3 regions of the Streptomyces sp. JLBG701 genome follow, and region 3 is predicted to be linked to each of the others. Evidence: predicted binding sites of a transcription regulator. Region 3 holds the regulator's gene; each other region holds the start of a gene.

Region 1 (7,013 bases), 1.3 Mb from region 3:
TCTTCCGCCAGCGCCTCGGCGAACGCCCGGTTGTACCTCTCGTATGACGTCCACTGCCGCCGGAACTCCGCGTCGAAGACCGGCTCAAGCGGCGTCTGGTACAGCATGTGGTGGACAAACCACAGCACGGAGTTGGCGATGCCGTTGTAGGCGTCGGCGTGCACGTCGGCGTCGATGTCCAGCATCCGCACGCCGGCCTCGCCGACCCCGCGCCGTACCGCCTCGCGGTCGCCGTCGCCGAGCGCGGAGCACACCCACAGGGCGCCCGCGTCCGGCCCGATCGCCGACAGCCCGGAGACCAGCCCGCCGCCACCGCGCTTGGCGTGCAGCGAGCCGTCCTCGCGGACCTCGTAGGAGACCGGGCCGCGGTTGGACGCGACCAGCACCTGATGACCACCGTGCGTTGAAGCCATAGACCTCAACCTAGCCCAGCGAAGAAACGCTCAAACGTACGGAAGGTCACCACGACGGCACTGGTCAGGTCCGTATACGACCGGCGGAGTTCGTTACTCCACGCTTACACCTACGCCGCCTTGCGTGACTGGTACTCGGCGATTTCAGCCATCGGCGGCCGCTCCTCCATGTCCACGGAGTAGGTGCGCGGCTCGAAACCGTCCGGGCCCCGTTCGAACTGGGTGATGGCCGGCCGGATGAGGTGACCGCGGGCCAGCCGGAGCTGGGCGGTGCGGTAGATCGCGGCGGCCATACGGCCCAGGGCCTGGCCGTCCTGGTGGCGGTGCTTGCGCACACCCACGTCGACCTGGGCGAGGGCGTCCAGGCCCACCAGGTGCAGGGCGTCGACCAGCATGCCCAGCTCCACGCCGTAGCCGACGGGGAACGGGAGCTGTTCGAGCAGGGAGCGGCGGGCCGCGTACTCGCCGCCGAGCGGCTGGACGAAGCCCGCGAGCTGCGGCCAGTGCATGTTCAGCAGCGGGCGGGCCATCAGTTCGGTCACGCGACCGCCCTGACCTGCGGCGCCGCCGAGTGGACGGTCGTACATCCCTTTTACGAGGTCGACGCCGGGGTCGGTGAGCAGCGGGCCCACGATTCCGGAGACGAAGTCGGAGGAGAACTCCTTCAGGTCCGCGTCGATGAAGCAGACGATGTCACCGGTGGTGACCAGCAGCGAACGCCACAGGACCTCGCCCTTGCCGGGCACGGCCGGGATGCGCGGCAGGATGTCGTCGCGGTGGACGACCCTGGCGCCGGCGGCGGCGGCCACCTCGGAGGTGCGGTCGGTGGAGCCCGAGTCGACGACGACTATCTCGTCGACGAGCGGGACCTGTTGCATGAGGTCATGACGGATGATGGCGACGATGTCGCCTACCGTCTCCTCCTCGTTGAGCGCCGGCAGTACGACACTGACCGACTGGCCCGTTGCACGTTTGGCGGCCAGGATCTTGTGGAGCGGGCGATCGGTCATGGACCAGGAGCGATTGCTCAGCCAGCGCTCGGCTTCTTCCAGCACAGTAAGCGGCTCCTCACTGTCGCGGACCAGCACGTCGGTGTGTGATCCATCTCGCGGTTCGGACGACTCTCTCAACTGTCCTGGCCTTCGGTTACAGTCTTGAGCAACGTTGATGACCATCGCATGTCGGGGGTCGTTGGCGTCTACAACCGAATACCGCTCATCCAGAGGGGCAGAGGGATACGGCCCGATGAAGCCCCGGCAACCCTCCAGCCGGTCTCGTACCGACCGATCATTGTCGATCGCTCCGCGAGGCTCCCGGCTCGGGAAGGTGCCAAATCCGTCTCACGGCGAGATGCGTCGTGAGGAAGATGAGGAGAAAGGGCCTCGCCTCACATGGCTGCGCAGACAGTTGCAAGCACCACGAACTCCGTAGACGCGGTTGACCTCGGTCCCGCCTCGGCGCTCTCCTGCCGCGAATGCGGCCACCGCGTCCCCCTCGGCCCGGTCTTCGCGTGCGAGGAGTGTTTCGGCCCGCTGGAGATCGCCTACGACTTCTCCTCGTACGACACCGAGGAGCTCCGCAAGCGCATCGAAGCGGGACCCGCGAACATCTGGCGTTACGCCCCGCTGCTGCCGGTACCGGCCGACGTGGCCGACAAGCCGAACATCAACCCCGGCTGGACCAAGCTCGTCAAGGCCGACAACCTCGCCCGCGCGCTGGGCGTCGACGCCGGCAAGCTCTTCGTCAAGGACGACTCCGGCAACCCGACGCACTCCTTCAAGGACCGCGTCGTAGCGCAGGCCATCGAAGCGGCCCGCGCCTTCAACTTCACCACCCTCTCCTGCTCCTCCACCGGCAACCTCGCCGGCGCGGTCGGTGCCGCCGCCGCCCGGGCCGGCTTCCGCTCCTGCGTGTTCATCCCGCACGACCTGGAGCAGGGCAAGGTCGTCATGGCCGCGGTCTACGGCGGCGAGCTCGTCGGCATCGAGGGCAACTACGACGACGTGAACCGCTTCTGCTCCGAGCTGATCGGCGACCCGGCCGGCGAGGGCTGGGGCTTCGTCAACGTCAACCTGCGGCCCTACTACGCCGAGGGCTCCAAGACCCTCGCGTACGAGATCTGCGAGCAGCTCGGCTGGCAGCTGCCCGACCAGCTGGTCATCCCGATCGCCTCCGGCTCGCAGCTCACCAAGGTCGACAAGGGCCTCCAGGAGCTCATCAAGCTCGGGCTCGTCGAGGACAAGCCGTACAAGATCTTCGGTGCGCAGGCCGAGGGCTGCTCGCCGGTGTCCGTGGCCTACAAGGCCGGCCACGACGTCGTACGGCCGCAGAAGCCGAACACGATCGCCAAGTCGCTGGCGATCGGCAACCCGGCGGACGGTCCCTACGTCCTCGACATCGCGCGCCGCACGGGTGGTGCCGTGGAGGACGTCAACGACGAGCAGGTCGTCGACGCGATCAAGCTTCTCGCGCAGACCGAGGGCATCTTCGCCGAGACGGCGGGTGGCGTGACGGTCGGTGTCACGCGCAAGCTGATCGAGAACGGTCTCCTGGACCCGACCCTCACCACGGTCGTGCTGAACACCGGCGACGGCCTGAAGACCCTGGACGCGGTGGCCTCGGACACCGGCCTCACCGCGACCATCCGCCCGAACCTGGACTCCTTCCGAGAGGCTGGCCTCGCGTCATGAGCGTCAACGTCCGCATCCCCACCATCCTGCGCACCTACACCGGCGGTAAGGCCGAAGTCGCCGCCGAAGGTGCGACCCTCGGTGAGGTCATCGCCGACCTGGAGAAGAACCACACCGGCATCGCCGCCCGCGTCCTTGACGATCAGGGCAAGCTGCGCCGCTTCGTCAACGTCTACGTCAACGACGACGACGTTCGCTTCGAGCAGGGCCTGGAGACGGCCACGCCGGACGGTGCGGGCGTGTCGATCATTCCGGCCGTCGCCGGCGGCTGCTGAGCTCTTTCGGGGGCCGAGTCACTCACTGTTCACCGAATTGCCCTCTCCGTGAGAGAAACGGAGGGGGCAATTCTGCATGGTTGAGCGCGGTACAGTTGGGGAACGCGCCCTGTTTCTCTTGCCGGGCGCATATGAGTTCCTGCCGCGGGCGCGATAAGAAGCAGCCAATGTGTGCAGGCTTTTTGCGTTAATTGCTCTTTTTGTAGAGCCCGACTTGCCCTGAATTCCGGCGAATTCTCCATATATTCCCGATCGGGCGCGCCCAGAATTCTCGTCCGACTGACCTGTTGCAGACGGCAGTTGGGCAGATACATTCAGCGGCGGTCGACGCGTTCCGGCGCACGCCCCCAACCGTGGGGGGTGAGGTCTGACCCGGATCCGCGAAGTGTGGATCTGTGCAAGGGCCAGTAATAGGGGAGTTAGGCATGGCTCAGGGCACCGTCAAGTGGTTCAACGCGGAGAAGGGGTACGGCTTCATCGCGGTCGACGGTGGTGCGGATGTTTTCGTCCACTACAGCGCGATTCAGATGGACGGCTACCGCACCCTGGAGGAAGGCCAGCGGGTCGATTTCGAGATCTCGCAGGGTCAGAAGGGGCCGCAGGCGGACATGGTCCGGCTGGCGACCAGCTGAAGCACGCGCCGACTTACTGCAGCGACGTTCTTCTTTCGGAGGGCTCGTTTCCCATGGGGAGTCATGGGTTGCGAGCCCTCCGGCATGTCCGGACCACCCACGGGCACCCACGCGCACTCGTCGCGCACCCTCGTTCACCTGGGGATCATCCCGAGCCGCTTGCACTCGCATGGGTCGAGTGCTAATCATTGGCGTTAGCACTCTGAAGGTGAGAGTGACAACGAGGACCGGGTCGGTGAGGCCCGCAGGCCGGGTGGGGCAAGGAACCAGCCGGTCGGCAGGCCGTCCGTCGCGGGCGCCAGCGCGGTCCGGAGAAATCCACCCCCTGTCCGGGAGGACCACTTCACATGGCCAAGATCATCGCGTTCGACGAGGAGGCACGGCGCGGCCTCGAGCGCGGCATGAACCAGCTCGCGGACGCCGTGAAGGTGACGCTCGGCCCCAAGGGCCGCAACGTCGTCCTCGAGAAGAAGTGGGGCGCCCCCACGATCACCAACGATGGTGTCTCCATCGCCAAGGAGATCGAGCTCGAGGACCCGTTCGAGAAGATCGGCGCTGAGCTGGTCAAGGAAGTCGCCAAGAAGACGGACGACGTCGCGGGCGACGGTACGACCACGGCGACCGTGCTCGCCCAGGCCCTCGTCAAGGAGGGTCTGCGCAACGTAGCCGCCGGCGCCAACCCGATGGCCCTCAAGCGCGGTATCGAGAAGGCCGTCGAGGCCGTCTCCGGTGCCCTCCTTGAGCAGGCCAAGGATGTCGAGACCAAGGAGCAGATCGCCTCCACGGCCTCCATCTCCGCCGCCGACACCCAGATCGGCGAGCTCATCGCCGAGGCGATGGACAAGGTCGGCAAGGAAGGCGTCATCACCGTCGAGGAGTCCCAGACCTTCGGTCTGGAGCTGGAGCTCACCGAGGGTATGCGCTTCGACAAGGGCTACATCTCGGCGTACTTCGCCACCGACATGGAGCGGATGGAGGCGTCGCTCGACGACCCGTACATCCTCATCGCCAACTCCAAGATCGGCAACGTCAAGGACCTGCTCCCGCTCCTGGAGAAGGTCATGCAGTCGGGCAAGCCGCTGCTGATCATCGCCGAGGACGTCGAGGGCGAGGCCCTGTCGACCCTGGTCGTCAACAAGATCCGCGGCACCTTCAAGTCCGTCGCCGTCAAGGCCCCGGGCTTCGGCGACCGCCGCAAGGCGATGCTGAACGACATCGCCATCCTCACCGGCGGCGAGGTCATCTCCGAGGAGGTCGGCCTCAAGCTGGAGAACACCGGCCTTGAGCTCCTGGGCCGTGCCCGCAAGGTCGTCATCACCAAGGACGAGACCACGATCGTCGACGGCGCCGGCTCCGCCGACCAGGTCGCCGGCCGGGTCAACCAGATCCGCGCCGAGATCGAGAACTCCGACTCGGACTACGACCGCGAGAAGCTCCAGGAGCGCCTCGCCAAGCTCGCCGGCGGCGTGGCCGTCATCAAGGCGGGCGCGGCCACCGAGGTCGAGCTCAAGGAGCGCAAGCACCGCATCGAGGACGCCGTTCGCAACGCGAAGGCGGCCGTCGAGGAGGGCATCGTCGCCGGTGGTGGCGTGGCCCTCATCCAGGCCTCCGCGGTGTTCGAGAAGCTGGAGCTCGAAGGTGACGAGGCGACCGGCGCCAACGCCGTGAAGCTCGCCCTTGAGGCCCCTCTCAAGCAGATCGCCGTCAACGGTGGTCTCGAGGGTGGCGTCGTCGTCGAGAAGGTCCGCAACCTGCCCATCGGTCACGGCCTCAACGCCGCCACCGGTGAGTACGTGGACATGATCGCCGAGGGCATCATCGACCCGGCGAAGGTCACGCGCTCTGCCCTGCAGAACGCCGCGTCCATCGCCGCGCTGTTCCTCACCACCGAGGCCGTCATCGCCGACAAGCCGGAGAAGGCGTCCGCGCCGGCCGGCGGCGGCATGCCGGGCGGTGACATGGACTTCTGATCCCGCCGAGGATCACTGGTTCATAGCTGTACGGACCGAGGGCGGCACTCCTGGAAACGGGGGTGCCGCCCTCGGCCGTATCCGGAGATCCGAGCCTTTCCGAGGGGTGCGTGTCCGAGGGGTGCGTGTCCGTTGTCACAGGCCGTTTGGTGGGGGAGTGGAATGCGGTGGCTGGTGCGGCCGTTGACGCTGGCGCATTATTGATGCGCGCGCACATACCAGCCGGTACCCCCAAGGAGTCCCCCACGTGACCGCCACCACCGCCGAGCCCACCGCCGAGTCCACGTCCCGCGCGGCCCGGATCCTGTCCCGGCCGATCGCCCTCAACGGCCTGACCGTCCCGAACCGGATCGTGATGGCGCCGATGACCCGCCAGTTCTCCCCGGGCGGCGTTCCCGGCGAGAACGTGCGGTCGTACTACTCCCGCCGTGCAGCCGCGGGCGTCGGCCTGATCGTCACCGAGGGCACGTACGTCGGCCACGACTCGGCCGGCCAGAGCGACCGCGTCCCGCGCTTCCACGGCGAGGAGCAGCTCGCGGGCTGGGCGAAGGTCGCCGAGGACGTGCACGCGGCGGGCGGCACGATCGTGCCCCAGCTGTGGCACATCGGCATGGTGCGCGAGCAGGGCCAGCCGCCGTTCGCGGACGCCCCGGCGGTAGGCCCGTCCGGGCTGGTCAACGCGGGCGCCGAGGTCACCGGCAAGGCCATGACCCAGCGGGACCTGGACGACGTCATCGAGGCGTTCGCCACCGCGGCGGCCGACGCCGAGCGCATCGGCTTCGACGGCGTGGAGCTGCACGGCGCCCACGGCTACCTCCTCGACCAGTTCCTGTGGGAGGGCACCAACCGGCGCGAGGACGCGTACGGCGGTGACCCGGTGGCCCGTACGAAGTTCGCGGCGGAGATCGTCGCCGCGGTCCGCGAGTCGGTCTCCCCGGAGTTCCCGATCCTCTTCCGCTACTCGCAGTGGAAGCAGCAGGACTATCGCGCCCGCCTCGCCGAGACCCCCCAGGAGCTGGAGTCGATCCTCGCC
Region 2 (7,013 bases), 3.0 Mb from region 3:
CGCGCGGCGGCTGGCCGCCGACGGGCACAACCTGGTGCTGGTGGCCCGGGACACCAAGCGGCTTCAGGACCAGGCGACCGAACTGCACGACCGGCACGGCATCGAGGCCGAGGTGCTGACGGCCGACCTGGCGACGGACGACGGCATCGAGGCGGTGGCCGCCCGGCTCGGCGACCGCAGGAACCCGGTCGACCTGCTGGTCAACAACGCCGGCTTCGGCAACAAAGGCCGCTATCTCGACGTATCCATGGACGACGAACTGAAGATGCTCAAGGTGCACTGCGAGGCGGTGCTGCGGCTGACGTCGGCGGCGACCGAGGGGATGCGGGAGCGGGGCCGGGGCGGGGTCGTCAACGTCGCGTCGGTGGCGGCCTTCGTGCCGCGGGGGACGTACGGGGCGTCGAAGGCGTGGGTCGTGCAGTTCACGCAGGGTGCGGCGCGGGATCTGGCCGGGAGCGGGGTGCGGCTGATGGCGCTGTGCCCCGGGTTCGTGCGCACGGAGTTCCACCAGCGGGCCGGGATGGGCACGGACAACATCCCGAACTGGATGTGGCTGGACGCCGACAAGCTGGTCGCGGCGGCGCTGACGGATCTCGCGCGCGGAAAGTCGCTGTCGATCCCGGATCCGCGTTACAAGGCCCTGATGGGACTGGTGAAGGTGGCTCCGCGCTCGCTGCTGGGCGGGATCACGTCGAAGACGGGGCGCAAGTACGGGCCGCAGTAGAGGGGTGACGCCGTCGTACCGGTGGGAAGATGGACATATCCACCGAACCCAGGAGGATCGGGAGGCGGCGTCATGACGTTCGTACAGCTCATCGACTGCAAGACCAGCCGGTTCGACGAGATGAACCGGCTGATGGACACGTGGGTCGACCAGACCAAGGGGAAGCGGACCGCGACGCACAGTGTGATCGGCAAGGACCGGTCGGACTCGTCGCACTTCATCGAGATCGTGGAGTTCTCGTCGTACGAAGAGGCGATGCGGAACTCGAACCTTCCGGAGACCGACAAGATCTTCCGGGAGATGGTCGCGCTCTGCGACGAGATGCCGACGTTCACCGATCTGGACGTCGTACGGGACGAGCAGTTGTACGCGGCCACCGCGCGGCGGTTCCTGGAGACCATCACGACCCAGGGTGAACTGCCGCCGCTGAACGATCTGCTCGTCGAGGACTACCACGACCACGATCCCTCCAACGATCCGGACGTCATCGGCCTGGACGCGTTCCGGCGTGCGTGCGGGGAGTGGCGGAGCGCGTTCACCATGACGTTCAGGGTCGAGGACCAGATCGCCCAGGGTGACCGCGTATGCACCCGGTGGACCTGGACCGGGACCCAGAAGGGCGACTTCGTGGGGATTCCGGCCAGCGGAAAGACGGTCTCCATGTCCGGGTGCACCATTCACCGGTGCACCTCCGACGGGAAGATCGCCGAGGGCTGGTGGCAGTACGACCGGCTGGGGCTGATGGCCCAACTCGGGGCGCTGGACGCGCTGGAGCAGTAGTTCCGGGTACGACCACTGCGCGACCGCACGGGAGAAAGCCCCCGTTCCTCGAAAGGAACGGGGGCTTCCGTCAGGCTCGGTGTGCCGGTGCCTCAGTGGGCGTGGCCGTGACCGTGGCCGTGGCCCGCCTCGGCCTCCTCCTCCGCCGGCTTCTCGACGACCAGGGTCTCGGTCGTCAGGAGCAGGGAGGCGATGGACGCGGCGTTCTCCAGGGCGGAGCGGGTGACCTTGACCGGGTCGATGACGCCGGCCTTGACCAGGTCGCCGTACTCACCGGTCGCGGCGTTGAAGCCCTGGCCCTTGTCGAGCTCGGCGACCTTGGCCGTGATGACGTAGCCCTCGAGGCCGGCGTTCTCGGCGATCCAGCGCAGCGGCTCGACGACCGCGCGGCGCACGACCGCGACACCGGTGGCCTCGTCGCCGGTCTTGTCGAGGTTGCCCTCCAGGACCTTGGCGGCGTGCACCAGAGCGGAGCCACCACCGGAGACGATGCCCTCCTCGACCGCGGCGCGGGTCGCGGAGATGGCGTCCTCCAGACGGTGCTTCTTCTCCTTCAGCTCCACCTCGGTGGCGGCGCCGACCTTGATCACGCACACGCCGCCGGCCAGCTTCGCGAGGCGCTCCTGGAGCTTCTCGCGGTCCCAGTCGGAGTCCGTGTTCTCGATCTCGGCCTTGATCTGGCCGACGCGGCCCACGACGTCCTCGTGGTTGCCGGCGCCGTCGACGACCGTCGTGTCGTCCTTGGTGATGGTGACGCGGCGGGCGGAGCCGAGCACGTCCAGACCGACCTGGTCGAGCTTGAGGCCGACCTCCTCGGAGACGACCGTGGCGCCGGTGAGGACCGCGAGGTCCTGCAGCATCGCCTTGCGACGGTCACCGAAGCCGGGGGCCTTGACGGCGACCGCGTTGAAGGTGCCGCGGATCTTGTTCACGACCAGGGTCGACAGGGCCTCGCCCTCGACGTCCTCGGCGATGATCAGCAGCGGCTTGGAGGCACCGCCCTGGATGACCTTCTCCAGCAGCGGCAGCAGGTCCTGGATGGAGGAGACCTTGCCCTGGTTGATGAGGATGTACGGCTCGTCGAGGACGGCCTCCATGCGCTCCTGGTCCGTCACGAAGTACGGCGACAGGTAGCCCTTGTCGAAGGCCATGCCCTCGGTGAAGTCCAGCTCAAGACCGAAGGTGTTGGACTCCTCGACGGTGATGACACCGTCCTTGCCGACCTTGTCCATCGCCTCGGCGATGAGCTCGCCGACCTGCGTGTCCTGGGCGGACAGACCGGCGACGGCCGCGATGTCGGCCTTGTCGTCGATCGGGCGCGCGGTCGCGAGGAGCTCCTCGGAGATCGCGGCGACGGCGGCGTCGATGCCCTTCTTCAGGGAGGCCGGCGAGGCACCCGCGGCGACGTTGCGCAGGCCCTCGCGGACGAGCGCCTGGGCCAGCACGGTGGCGGTGGTCGTACCGTCACCCGCGATGTCGTTGGTCTTGGTCGCCACCTCCTTCACCAGCTGGGCACCGAGGTTCTCGTACGGGTCGTCGATCTCGACCTCGCGGGCGATCGTGACACCGTCGTTGGTGATGGTGGGGGCGCCGAACTTCTTGTCGATGACGACGTTGCGGCCCTTGGGGCCGATCGTCACCTTCACCGTGTCGGCAAGCTTGTTGACGCCGCGCTCAAGGGCGCGACGGGCGTCCTCGTCGAACTTCAGGATCTTCGCCATGGGAGCGATTCAGCCCTCTCGGAAACTTTGGGTGAAAACGAACCGCGCCCCCAGCGCCCGGCTTCTTGGAGGTAGCGGGGGCCAGGGGCGCAGCTCACTGCGAAACTTGGTGAATTACTTCTCGATGATCGCGAGCACGTCGCGAGCCGAGAGGACGAGGTACTCCTCGCCGTTGTACTTCACCTCGGTGCCGCCGTACTTGCTGTAGAGCACGATGTCGCCGACGGCGACGTCGAGCGGAAGACGGTTACCGTCCTCGAAGCGGCCCGGGCCCACGGCCAGGACGACGCCCTCCTGGGGCTTCTCCTTGGCGGTGTCCGGGATGACCAGGCCAGAGGCCGTGGTCTGCTCGGCGTCGAGCGGCTGGACCACAATGCGGTCCTCGAGCGGCTTGATGGCAACCTTGGAGCTGGTGGTCGTCACGATCCGACCTCCCCCTTCGGAGATCTCACGGGGTTAACTGTCTGAGGTGGCGACCAGGTGGATCCGTCGTCGCGGGTGCCGGACCTGCCCGTCGCTGTTGGCACTCTCCAGTGGGGAGTGCCAGAGCCGAGACTATGACTGCGATTAGCACTCGGTCAAGCGGAGTGCCAATTGCCTGCGGCGCGGCGCCGGGTTCTGGGTGCCGTGGGTTCAGGTGACCGACCCCTGGGGGCTGCGCCCCCCAGACCCCCCTTCGGCCCGAAGGGCCTCGTCCTCAAACGACGGACGGGCTGAAATCACCTACAGGTAGTCCTCCAGCTTTCCCACCGTCAGGCCCGCCTCCTGGACCCTCCGCAGCACCCGCACCGTCCGTTTCCACAGCGGCAGGTCCGTCGCCTCGTCTGGCCCTACGAGGATGATGTCGCCCGCGTGCAAGGACTTGGACTCGGTGTCCGTGGAGGTCCACAGGACGAGCGCCGAGACTCCGCATTCGGCCGCCGCTCTCCGCGTCGTCGTGTCGTAGGTGCCGTAGGGCGGGCGGAGGAGGTGGGGGCGGATTCCGAAGCGGGACTTGAGTTTGTCCTGTTGGCCGCAGATCTCGGCGCGCTGGCCGGCGTAGGGCAGGCCGCGCAGGGAGGGGTGGTCGAGGGTGTGGTTCTGGACGCTCGCGCCTACCGACTGGAGGCGGGCGAAGTGGCCGTAGCCCGGGCCGACGACGCTGTCCGTGAGGAACATGCCGACGGGGAGCCGTAGTTCACGGACCATGTCGACGAACCGTGGGTCCTTCTCGGCCCCGTCGTCGTAGGTGAGGAAGACGACCTTGTCGGAGGTGGGGACGCGGTCCACGACCGGGGGCAGGCCTGGGCCGGCCGTCAGGGCCGGGGGGTCCGCCGGTGGCCGCGGAGGCCGGGGCAGCGGGGCTCTCAGGCCCCACTCTCGGTACGGCCGCTCCCCCGCCGGGCTGTGCGTCCGTACCCGCTGGGCCGCCTTCTTGCCCAGCCGTTCGATCGGATCGACGGACTGGGCGCAGCCGGTCAGCAGTACGGTCCCCGCGAGTGCCGCCGCGAGGACGGATGCGGCCGGCCCCCGCAGGCTCACAGGTAGTCCTCCAGTCGGGCCACCGCGTACCCCTTGTCCGTGATCTTGTTCATGAAGCGGCGGATCATGTCCGGCATCGTGCCCCTCCAGTCGTCCTTGCCGCGGAAGTGGCTGAGGACGATGTCGCCGGGGTGGATGTCCCGGTCCCACTCGCGGTAGTCCCAGTGGTCGACGAAGACCTCTTCGTTCCAGATGGGCGCGTACTTGATGCCGCAGGCCTTGGCGGCGCGCAGGGTGTCCTCGTCGTAGTTGCCGAAGGGCGGGCGGAAGAGGGTCGGGCGTTTGCCGTAGCGCTTCTCGATCACGTCCTGCATGCCGCAGATCTCGCGCTTCTGACGGTCGTAGGACAGGCCAGGCAGGTAGGGGTGGTGGAGGGTGTGGTTGTTCAGGCCCACGCCCCTGTCCTGCATCTGCTTGAAGTAGCCGTAGTTCTCCTTCACCAGGTAGTCGCTGAGGAAGGCCGTGTACGGGATCTTCAGGTCGCTCATCATCCGCAGGAACGCCGGGTCCTTCTCGGCGCCGTCGTCGATCGTGAGGAAGACGATCTTCTGCTTGGTGGGGATCGTCGTGAAGACGGGCGGGAGTCCCTGTTCCTCGTGGCCGTCCACCTCGAAGCCCTTGCGGGTCGTGATCCTCGGCTTCTTCGAGGGGGGCGCCGGGGGTGTCAGGGGGACCTTCGCCAGGCGCCAGCGTTTGGTGGCGGCGAGCCTGGCGGTGTACGCGGCGTGCAGTTTCGAGGCGTACGCGTCCAGGGCGCGGGCCGGGAGCGCCTGGAGGGGCTGCTGGCCGGGGGCCGGGCGTACGTCGGTGGCGCGGCCGGCCTGCCCCTGCCCCTGCCCCTGCCCCTGTGCACAGCCCGAGGCGATCGCTGCCGTCGTGAGGGCTGCTAGGGCGATGCGGGTGCGGGCCCTGGAAACCCGTCCATTCGCACCGTTTTTGTAATTTTGTCCTACTACTCCCATGGGGCCGGATCCTCGCAGGACACCGCGCCGGACTCCGGCCGACACCGCCGCCGGAGGCGGACCGTCCTCCGACTGGCCCACAATGAGGCGGTGAACGACCACGTCTCCCTCCCGTTCTCCGCCCTCCTCACCCCCGAGGGCCGCGCCCTCCTCGACGAGGTGCGTGGCACCGGCCCCGCCGACGAGCTCGCCGTCGCCACCCGGCTGCGCCGCGAACACCCCGCCGAGCTCGTGTCGGCGGCGATCGGGCAGGCCCGGCTGCGGCAGCGGGCGGCGGTGAAGTTCGGGGCCGGGGACGCGGAGCGGATGTTCTTCACGCCGAACGGGGTCGAGCAGTCGACCCGGGCGAGCGTGGCCGCCTATCGGGCGGGGCGGATGCGGGAACTGGGCGTGACCTCCGTCGCCGACCTGTGCTGCGGGATCGGGGGCGACGCCATCGCGCTCGCCCGGGCCGGGATCCGGGTGCTCGCGGTCGACCGGGATCCACTGACCGTGGCCGTCGCTCGCGCCAACTTCGACGCGCTGGGGATCTCGGATCTGGTGGAGGTACGGGAAGCGGATGTCACCGACGTCGACACATCCCCGTACGACGCCGTGTTCGTCGACCCGGGCCGGCGGGGCGGGCGGGGGCGGATCTTCGATCCCGAGGCCTACTCTCCGCCCCTGTCCTGGGCCGTGCAGGCCGCCGCGAAGGCTCCGCGCGCCGCGCTGAAGGTCGCGCCTGGGATTCCGCACGAGGCCGTTCCCGCCGACGCCGAGGCCGAGTGGATCTCGGACGGCGGGGATGTGAAGGAGGCGGTGCTGTGGTTCGGAACCGGGCCGGGAGTGGTACGGGCGACGCTGCTGCCGGGGCCGCGCAGTCTGCTCTCGCGCGGGCTTCCCAATCCCGAAGTCCGGCCTCTGGGACGGTACTTGTACGAACCCGACGGCGCCGTCATCCGGGCCCATCTGGTCGCCGAGGTCGCGGAGGAGGTCGGTGGCGGGCTCGTCGACGAGACCATCGCGTATGTGACGGCGGACCGGCTGGTTCCTACGGCGTATGCCTCCGCCTATGAGATCACCGACCAACTGCCCTTCAACGTCAAGAAGTTGAAGGCGCTGCTGCGGGAGCGGGGCGTCGGGATCCTGACCGTGAAGAAGCGGGGGTCGGCCGTCGAGCCGGAGGAGCTGAGGAAGAAGGTCAAGCCTCAGGGGCCCAACTCGGCCACCGTGTTCCTGACGCGGGTCGCGGGGGCGCCGACCATGCTCGTCGGCGCCCCCGCGATGCCGCCTACTGGTGCTGGACCGTCTTGACGGAGTCCAGGT
Region 3 (7,013 bases):
GCGGTGGCCGGTCGCCTCGTCGCCCAGCTCGCCGAGCACGTCGGCCATCATCGCCCGGTCCTGCAGGGCGATGCCCGCGGAGCCGACGGCGGGACTGAACTTCTCGTACGGCCCCTCGGTCGCCCCCGACTGGGGTTTCAGGCCCAGGACCTCGGCGTAGAAGCGGTAGCAGGCGGCGAAGTCCGTGACCAGCAGCCGTACTTGGGCGAGTTCCACGGAGTGCCTCCCGGTTGTCTCGGGCAGTCGTCTCAGGACCAGCGGCCGGTGCGGCCCAGGAGCAGGGCGGCCGCCGCGGTTCCGGCGGTCGAGGTGCGCAGCACGCTGCGCCCGAGCCGGAACGCCTGTGCGCCCGCCTCTTCGAAGAGTGCCAACTCCTCGGGGGACACGCCTCCTTCGGGTCCGACGACGAGCACGATCTCGCCGGAGGAGGGGAGTTCGGCGCTCGCGAGCGCCTGGCTGCCGTAGTCGCGGTCCTCGTGCAGTACGGCGGCGAAGTCGGCCTTGGCGAGAAGTGCCGCGACCTGCTTGGACGTAGCCGCGTCCGCGATCTCGGGGAAGCGCACCCGGCGGGACTGCTTGCCGGCCTCGCGTGCGGTGGCCCGCCACTTGGCGAGCGCCTTCAGTCCGCGCTCGCCCTTCCACTGCGTGATGCAGCGGGAGGCCGCCCAGGGGACGATCGCGTCGACGCCGGTCTCGGTCATGGTCTCGACGGCCAGCTCGCCCCGGTCACCCTTGGGCAGCGCCTGGACGACGGTGATACGAGGGGACTCCTCGGGTTCCTCGTGGAGTTGCGCCAGCTCCAGCACCAGGCGGTCCTTGCCCTCGGCCGCCTTCACCACGCCCTCGGCCCAGCGTCCGGCCCCGTCGGTGAGGACCACGTCCTCGCCGGCCCGCAGCCGCTTCACGGAGACGGCGTGCCGCCCCTCGGGGCCGTCGAGCACGAACTCCGCCCCGGCCGCAGGGAGTTGGTCCACGACGAACACCGGCGCGGTCATCGGATCTCACCCTTGCCGGACAACGCTGTCTCGGCGGCGTCCAGTTCGGCGGCCAGTACCTCCACGAGCTGCCCGGCCGGGAGTCCGCGGGCCATCCGGTGCCCCTGCCCGGCCCACAGCGCCATGCCCTGCGCGTCCCCCGCCTTGGCGGCCGCCTTGCGCAGCGGAGAGGTGAGGTGGTGGATCTCGGGGTACGCGGCGGGGGCGTAGGGGCCGTGCTCGCGCATGAAGCGGTTGACCAGCCCGCGGGCCGGCCGGCCGGAGAAGGCGCGGGTCAGCTCCGTGTGCGTGAACAGGGGGTTGGTCAGGGACTGCTTGTGCAGGGCGTTGGCGGCGGACTCGGGCGTGGCGAGGAACGCCGTACCGAGCTGGGCCGCGGTCGCGCCCGCGGCGAGCGCGGCGGCGATCTGGCTGCCGCGCATGAGGCCGCCGGCGGCGACGAGGGGCAGCGTCACGGTTTCGCGGACCTGGGCGATCAGTGACAGCAGTCCGATGCCGGAGCCGTCGTTCTCCTGGATGTCCCGGTGGGTGCCCTGGTGGCCGCCGGCCTCGACGCCCTGCACGACCACCGCGTCGGCACCGGCCCGCTGCACGGCGAGGGCCTCCTCGGCCGTGGTCGCCGTGACCAGGGTGAAGGTGCCGGCCCGGCGCAGGGAGTCCAGCACGTCCGCGCTGGGGACGCCGAAGTGGAAGGAGACCACCGGTACCGGGTTGTCGAGGAGGACGGCGAGCTTGACCTCGTAACCGTCGTCACGGCCGCATTCCGGGTCCCCGAGCTCGGTGTCGTACCAGGCGGCTTCCCCGGCCAGCTGGTGGGCGTACATCTCGACGGCGGTCTTGTCCGCGTATTCGGGCTGCGGCATGAACAGGTTCACGCCGAAAGGACGCCCGGTCAGCCCACGCAGCTGCTTGATCTCCTGGTACATGCCATCGGCCGTCTTGTACCCGGCGGCCAGGAACCCGAGCCCTCCCGCCTCGGACACGGCGGCGGCCAACTGCGGCACGGAAACCCCGCCCGCCATGGGGGCCTGCACGATCGGAAGGGGAAAGAGATCGGTCAGTGCGGAGGACATGACGGCATGTTGTCACGTCCTCCGAACAAGTCCGAATCGAGCCTTCCACCTGGCATAGGCCAGGTGCAAGCATCCCTCATCAGCGACCGGTCAGCGACCGTTGAACGCGTCCTTCAACCGCGAAAACAGGCCCTGCTGCCCCGGCTGGAACTGCCCCGTGGGCCGTTCCTCGCCCCGCAGCTTCGCCAGCTCTCGCAGCAGGCGTTCCTGTTCCGGGTCCAGTTTGTTCGGGGTCTGGACCTCGACGTGGACGATCAGGTCGCCGCGCCCGCCACCACGGAGGTGGGTGACGCCCCGGCCGTGCAACGGGATCGACTGGCCGGACTGGGTGCCCGGGCGGATGTCGACCTCTTCCATGCCGTCCAGCGTCTCCAGCGGGACCTTGGTACCGAGCGACGCCGCGGTCATCGGGAGGGTGACCGTGCAGTGCAGGTCGTCCCCCCGACGCTGGAACATGTTGTGCGGCAGCTCGTGGATCTCGACGTACAGATCACCGGCGGGCCCGCCACCGGGGCCGACCTCGCCCTCACCGGCCAGCTGGATCCGCGTGCCGTTGTCGACACCGGCCGGGATCTTGACCGTGAGGGTGCGACGCGACCGTACGCGACCGTCGCCCGCGCACTCCGGACACGGCGTCGGAACCACCGTGCCGAAGCCCTGGCACTGCGGACAGGGCCGCGAGGTCATGACCTGGCCGAGGAAGGACCGCGTGACCTGCGACACCTCACCGCGACCGCGGCACATGTCACAGGTCTGGGCCGAGGTCCCCGGCGCCGCGCCCTCACCGCTGCAGGTGCCGCAGACGACGGCCGTGTCGACCTGGATGTCCTTCGTCGTGCCGAAGGCCGCCTCGTCGAGCTCGACCTCCAGCCGGATCATGGCGTCCTGGCCCCGGCGCGTACGCGAGCGGGGCCCGCGCTGCGACGCCGTACCGAAGAACGCGTCCATGATGTCCGAGAAGTTCCCGAAGCCACCCGCGCCGAAGCCGCCGGCGCCCGCGCCGCCCGCTTGCGAGAGGGGGTCGCCGCCGAGGTCGTAGACCTGCTTCTTCTGCGGGTCCGACAGCACCTCGTAAGCGGCGTTGATCTCCTTGAACCGCTCCTGGGTCTTCGGATCCGGATTGACGTCCGGGTGCAGCTCGCGCGCGAGCCGCCGGAAGGCCTTCTTGATCTCTTCCTGCGACGCGTCGCGACGCACGCCGAGAACGGCGTAATAGTCCGTGGCCACTTACGACTCCGCCAGGATCTGTCCGACGTACCGTGCCACTGCGCGTACCGCTCCCATCGTTCCCGGGTAATCCATGCGGGTCGGTCCGACCACGCCGAGCTTGGCGACTGCCTCGCCGCCCGAACCGTAGCCGACCGACACCACGGAAGTGGAGTTGAGTCCCTCATAGGCGTTCTCATGACCGATGCGTACGGTCATGCCCGAATCCCCCGCCTCACCAAGCAACTTGAGGAGCACGACCTGCTCCTCAAGGGCCTCCAGGATGGGGCGGATGGTGAGGGGGAAGTCATGTCCGAAGCGGGTCAGATTGGCGGTGCCGCCGATCATCAGCCGCTCCTCGGTCTCCTCGACGAGTGTTTCGAGGAGGGTGGAGAGCACCGTGGAGACAGTGCCGCGGTCCTCGCTGTCGAAGGCCTCCGGCATGTCCTGCACCAGCTGGGGAACGTCCGAGAACCGACGGCCCGCGATCCGGCTGTTGAGCCGCGCGCGTAGATCCGCCAGAGAGGACTCCCCGAAGGGCGCCGGGCAGTCGATCATGCGCTGCTCGACCCGCCCGGTGTCCGTGATCAGTACGAGCATCACGCGCGCGGGAGCCAGCGACAGCAGCTCCACATGCCGCACCGTGGAGCGGGTCAGCGACGGGTACTGCACGACGGCGACCTGCCGGGTGAGCTGCGCGAGCAGCCGCACGGTCCGCGCGACGACGTCGTCGAGGTCGACGGCCCCGTCGAGGAAGTTCTGGATCGCGCGCCGCTCGGGCGGGGTCATCGGCTTGACGCCGGCCAGCTTGTCGACGAAGAGCCGGTAGCCCTTGTCCGTGGGGATGCGCCCGGCGCTGGTGTGCGGCTGGGCGATGAACCCCTCGTCCTCCAGGACCGCCATGTCGTTGCGGACGGTCGCCGGGGAGACCCCGAGGTTGTGCCGCTCGGTGAGCGCCTTGGAACCGACCGGCTCCTCGGTGCCGACGTAGTCCTGGACGATGGCGCGCAGCACTTCGAGCCTGCGTTCACTGAGCATCGCGCGCACCTCCCGCTGTCGGCTGCTCGTCCACTTGGTACCTGTTCCTGGCACTCTGCGCTTGTGAGTGCCAGCCTTCCCGGTTCAGTGTACGGCCGTGAGGCACGCCCCGGGCAAGGCCGGGCCTGCGAAGTCACGCCACGTGGGTCCTCCCCGCTAGCGTCGCCGTATGACGGTGACTTGGGAAGAGCTGGGGTGGGAGCGGCTGGCGGCCGGGGTCGGGCGATGCCGGCTGCCTGGCTGGGACTGTACGGCCGGACTCGTCGTCGGATCGGACAGCGCCCTCTTGGTCGACGCCGGGTCGAGCCTGCCGGAGGGCGCGCGATTGGGTACCGAGGCGCGGGTGCTCGCCGGCCACCGTGTGACCCATCTCGCGCTGACCCACCCCCACTTCGACCATGTCTTCGGGGCGGCCGCGTTCGCGGGCGTGGAGCTCTACGGCCCGGTGGGCATGGACGCCGTCTTCGCCTACGAGCACGAGGAGCTGCGCGCGGACGCGGTACGCAACGGTCTGGACGCGGATGCGGCGGCCGAGGCGGCCGGTGCGCTCGTCGCCCCGCGCCACCAGGTCTCCGGCGAGTGGACCCTCGACATCGGCGGCCGGCAGGTCCTCCTGGCCAACGTGGGCCCCGGGCACACCGGCCACGACCTGGTGGTCCTCGTCCCCGGCGACCCGGAGGTCGTCTTCTGCGGCGACCTGGTCGAGGAGTCCGGCGAGCCCCAGGCGGGCCCCGACGCCGTACCGTCGCACTGGCCCGCCGCCCTCGACCGCCTCCTCGACCTGGGCGGCGAGGACGCGCTGTACGTGCCCGGTCACGGAGCGGTGGTCGACTCGGCGTTCGTACGCTCCCAGCGGGACGCCCTGGCGGCCCGTTTCGGCGTGTCGTAGTCGCGGCCCGACTGCTTCTCCTATCGTCATCCGAATGCGCCAGTACTCTCCGGACCTGACCCCGCCGTGGAAGAAGCCCAAGCCCGTACCCGAGGTCCCGGCCGATCCCGGCCTGGTGGTCGAGGAGCCCGGCACCGGCTTCTGCGGCGCGGTGATCCGCTGCGAGGCGGGCACGGTGACCCTGGAGGACCGCTTCGGTAAGCACCGGGTGTTCCCGCTGGAGCCACGTGGTTTCCTGCTGGAGGGCCGCGTGGTGACCCTCGTACGGCCCACGTCGTCGGCTCCGGTACGTCCCACCCGTACCGCCTCCGGTTCGGTGGCCGTCCCCGGGGCACGCGCGCGTGTGGCTCGCGCCGGGCGCATCTACGTGGAGGGCCGGCACGACGCCGAGCTGGTCGAGCGGGTGTGGGGCGACGACCTGCGCATCGAGGGCGTGGTCGTGGAGTACCTGGAGGGCATCGACGACCTCCCGTCGATCGTCGCGGACTTCGCCCCCGGCCAGGACGCCCGCCTCGGCGTCCTGGTGGACCACCTGGTGCCGGGCACGAAGGAATGGCGCATCGCGGAGGCGGTGACGAGCGAACACGCGCTGGTCGTCGGCCACCCCTACATCGACGTCTGGGAGGCGGTGAAGCCGTCGTCCGTGGGCATCGAGGCCTGGCCCCGCGTCCCGCGCGGGCAGGACTGGAAGACGGGGGTGTGCCGGGCACTGGGATGGCCGGAAAACACCGGGGCGGCGTGGCAGCACATTCTGTCGCGGGTGCGGTCTTACAAGGATCTGGAGCCGGAACTCCTGGGGCGGGTCGAGGAGTTGATCGATTTCGTGACGCTCCCGACCGACTGAACCGGCCAAGCGGTCAGTCGACCAGGTCCCGCACCACCGCGTCCGCCAGCAGCCGCCCCCGCAGCGTCAGCACCGCGTGTCCCTCGTCGTAGGGCCCCTGTGCGAGCAGCCCGTCCGACAGTGCCCTGCGGGACGCCGCCAGGCCCTCCTGTCGTAGCAGCGACAGGGGTGCGCCCTCTCGCAGGCGCAGTTCCAGCAGGATCCGTTCCACCCGGCGGTCCTCCTCCGTGAGGAGCTCGCGGCCGGCGCCCGGGGACTTCCCCGCCGCCAACGACGCCGCGTACGCGCCGGGATGTTTTACGTTCCACCACCGGACGCCGCCCACGTGGCTGTGGGCGCCGGGGCCCGCGCCCCACCAGTCGGCGCCGCGCCAGTAGAGCTCGTTGTGGAGGCAGCGGGCGGCGGTCGAGGTGGCCCAGTTCGAGACCTCGTACCAGTCGAAGCCCGCCGCCGTCATCGCCTCGTCGGCGATCAGGTAGCGGTCGGCGTGGACGTCGTCGTCGGTCATCGGGACCTCGCCGCGGCGGATGCGGCGGGCGAGCTGGGTGCCCTCCTCGACGATCAGGGCGTAGGCCGAGATGTGGTCGGGGCCTGCGCCCAGCGCCGCGTCCAGCGACGCCCGCCAGTCGTCGTCCGACTCGCCCGGGGTGCCGTAGATCAGGTCGAGGTTGACGTGCTCGAAGCCGGCCGCGCGGGCCTCCGCGACGCAGGCCTCGGGGCGGCCGGGGGTGTGGGTGCGGTCGAGGATCTTCAGTACGTGCTGTTTCGCGCTCTGCATGCCGAAGGAGACGCGGTTGAAGCCGCCCTGGCGGAGGGCGGCGAGGTAGGTCGGGTTCACCGACTCGGGGTTCGCCTCGGTGGTGACCTCGGCGTCGGACGCCAGGCCGAACTCGTCACGGATCGCGCGCAGCATCCGTACGAGATCGTCGGCGGGCAGCAGCGTGGGCGTACCGCCGCCGACGAAGACC

Evidence for each region. Region 3 encodes HrcA, which represses chaperone genes, less so after heat shock. Its sites were predicted from a motif close to TTNGCACTCNGNNNNNCNGAGTGCNAA; they were not measured.
Region 1: the regulator HrcA is predicted to act here: its motif matches at 4,169-4,195, upstream of groL (chaperonin GroEL).
Region 2: the regulator HrcA is predicted to act here: its motif matches at 3,793-3,819, upstream of groES (co-chaperone GroES).

The regions. Positions count from the first base shown of each region.
Region 1 covers NZ_CM178588.1:5,249,082-5,256,094, reverse strand. The annotation lists gene AC5DRG_RS24000 (alpha,alpha-trehalose-phosphate synthase (UDP-forming)) at 1-413, opposite strand, end outside; gene AC5DRG_RS23995 (glucosyl-3-phosphoglycerate synthase) at 524-1,468, opposite strand; SAM riboswitch class I at 1,626-1,786, shown strand; gene thrC (threonine synthase) at 1,805-3,103, shown strand; gene AC5DRG_RS23985 (ubiquitin-like small modifier protein 1) at 3,100-3,378, shown strand; gene AC5DRG_RS23980 (cold-shock protein) at 3,804-4,010, shown strand; gene groL (chaperonin GroEL) at 4,358-5,980, shown strand; gene AC5DRG_RS23970 (NADH:flavin oxidoreductase) at 6,228-7,013, shown strand, end outside.
Region 2 covers NZ_CM178588.1:6,949,160-6,956,172, reverse strand. The annotation lists gene AC5DRG_RS32380 (SDR family NAD(P)-dependent oxidoreductase) at 1-724, shown strand, start outside; gene AC5DRG_RS32375 (ester cyclase) at 797-1,504, shown strand; gene groL (chaperonin GroEL) at 1,597-3,225, opposite strand; gene groES (co-chaperone GroES) at 3,340-3,648, opposite strand; gene AC5DRG_RS32360 (polysaccharide deacetylase family protein) at 3,949-4,746, opposite strand; gene AC5DRG_RS32355 (polysaccharide deacetylase family protein) at 4,743-5,708, opposite strand; gene AC5DRG_RS32350 (THUMP-like domain-containing protein) at 5,799-7,001, shown strand; gene AC5DRG_RS32345 (cell wall-binding repeat-containing protein) at 6,979-7,013, opposite strand, start outside.
Region 3 covers NZ_CM178588.1:3,905,452-3,912,464, forward strand. The annotation lists gene AC5DRG_RS17930 (VOC family protein) at 1-216, opposite strand, end outside; gene AC5DRG_RS17935 (16S rRNA (uracil(1498)-N(3))-methyltransferase) at 249-995, opposite strand; gene AC5DRG_RS17940 (nitronate monooxygenase) at 992-2,068, opposite strand; gene dnaJ (molecular chaperone DnaJ) at 2,159-3,295, opposite strand; gene hrcA (heat-inducible transcriptional repressor HrcA) at 3,296-4,312, opposite strand; gene AC5DRG_RS17955 (MBL fold metallo-hydrolase) at 4,482-5,201, shown strand; gene AC5DRG_RS17960 (DUF3097 domain-containing protein) at 5,236-6,045, shown strand; gene hemW (radical SAM family heme chaperone HemW) at 6,059-7,013, opposite strand, start outside.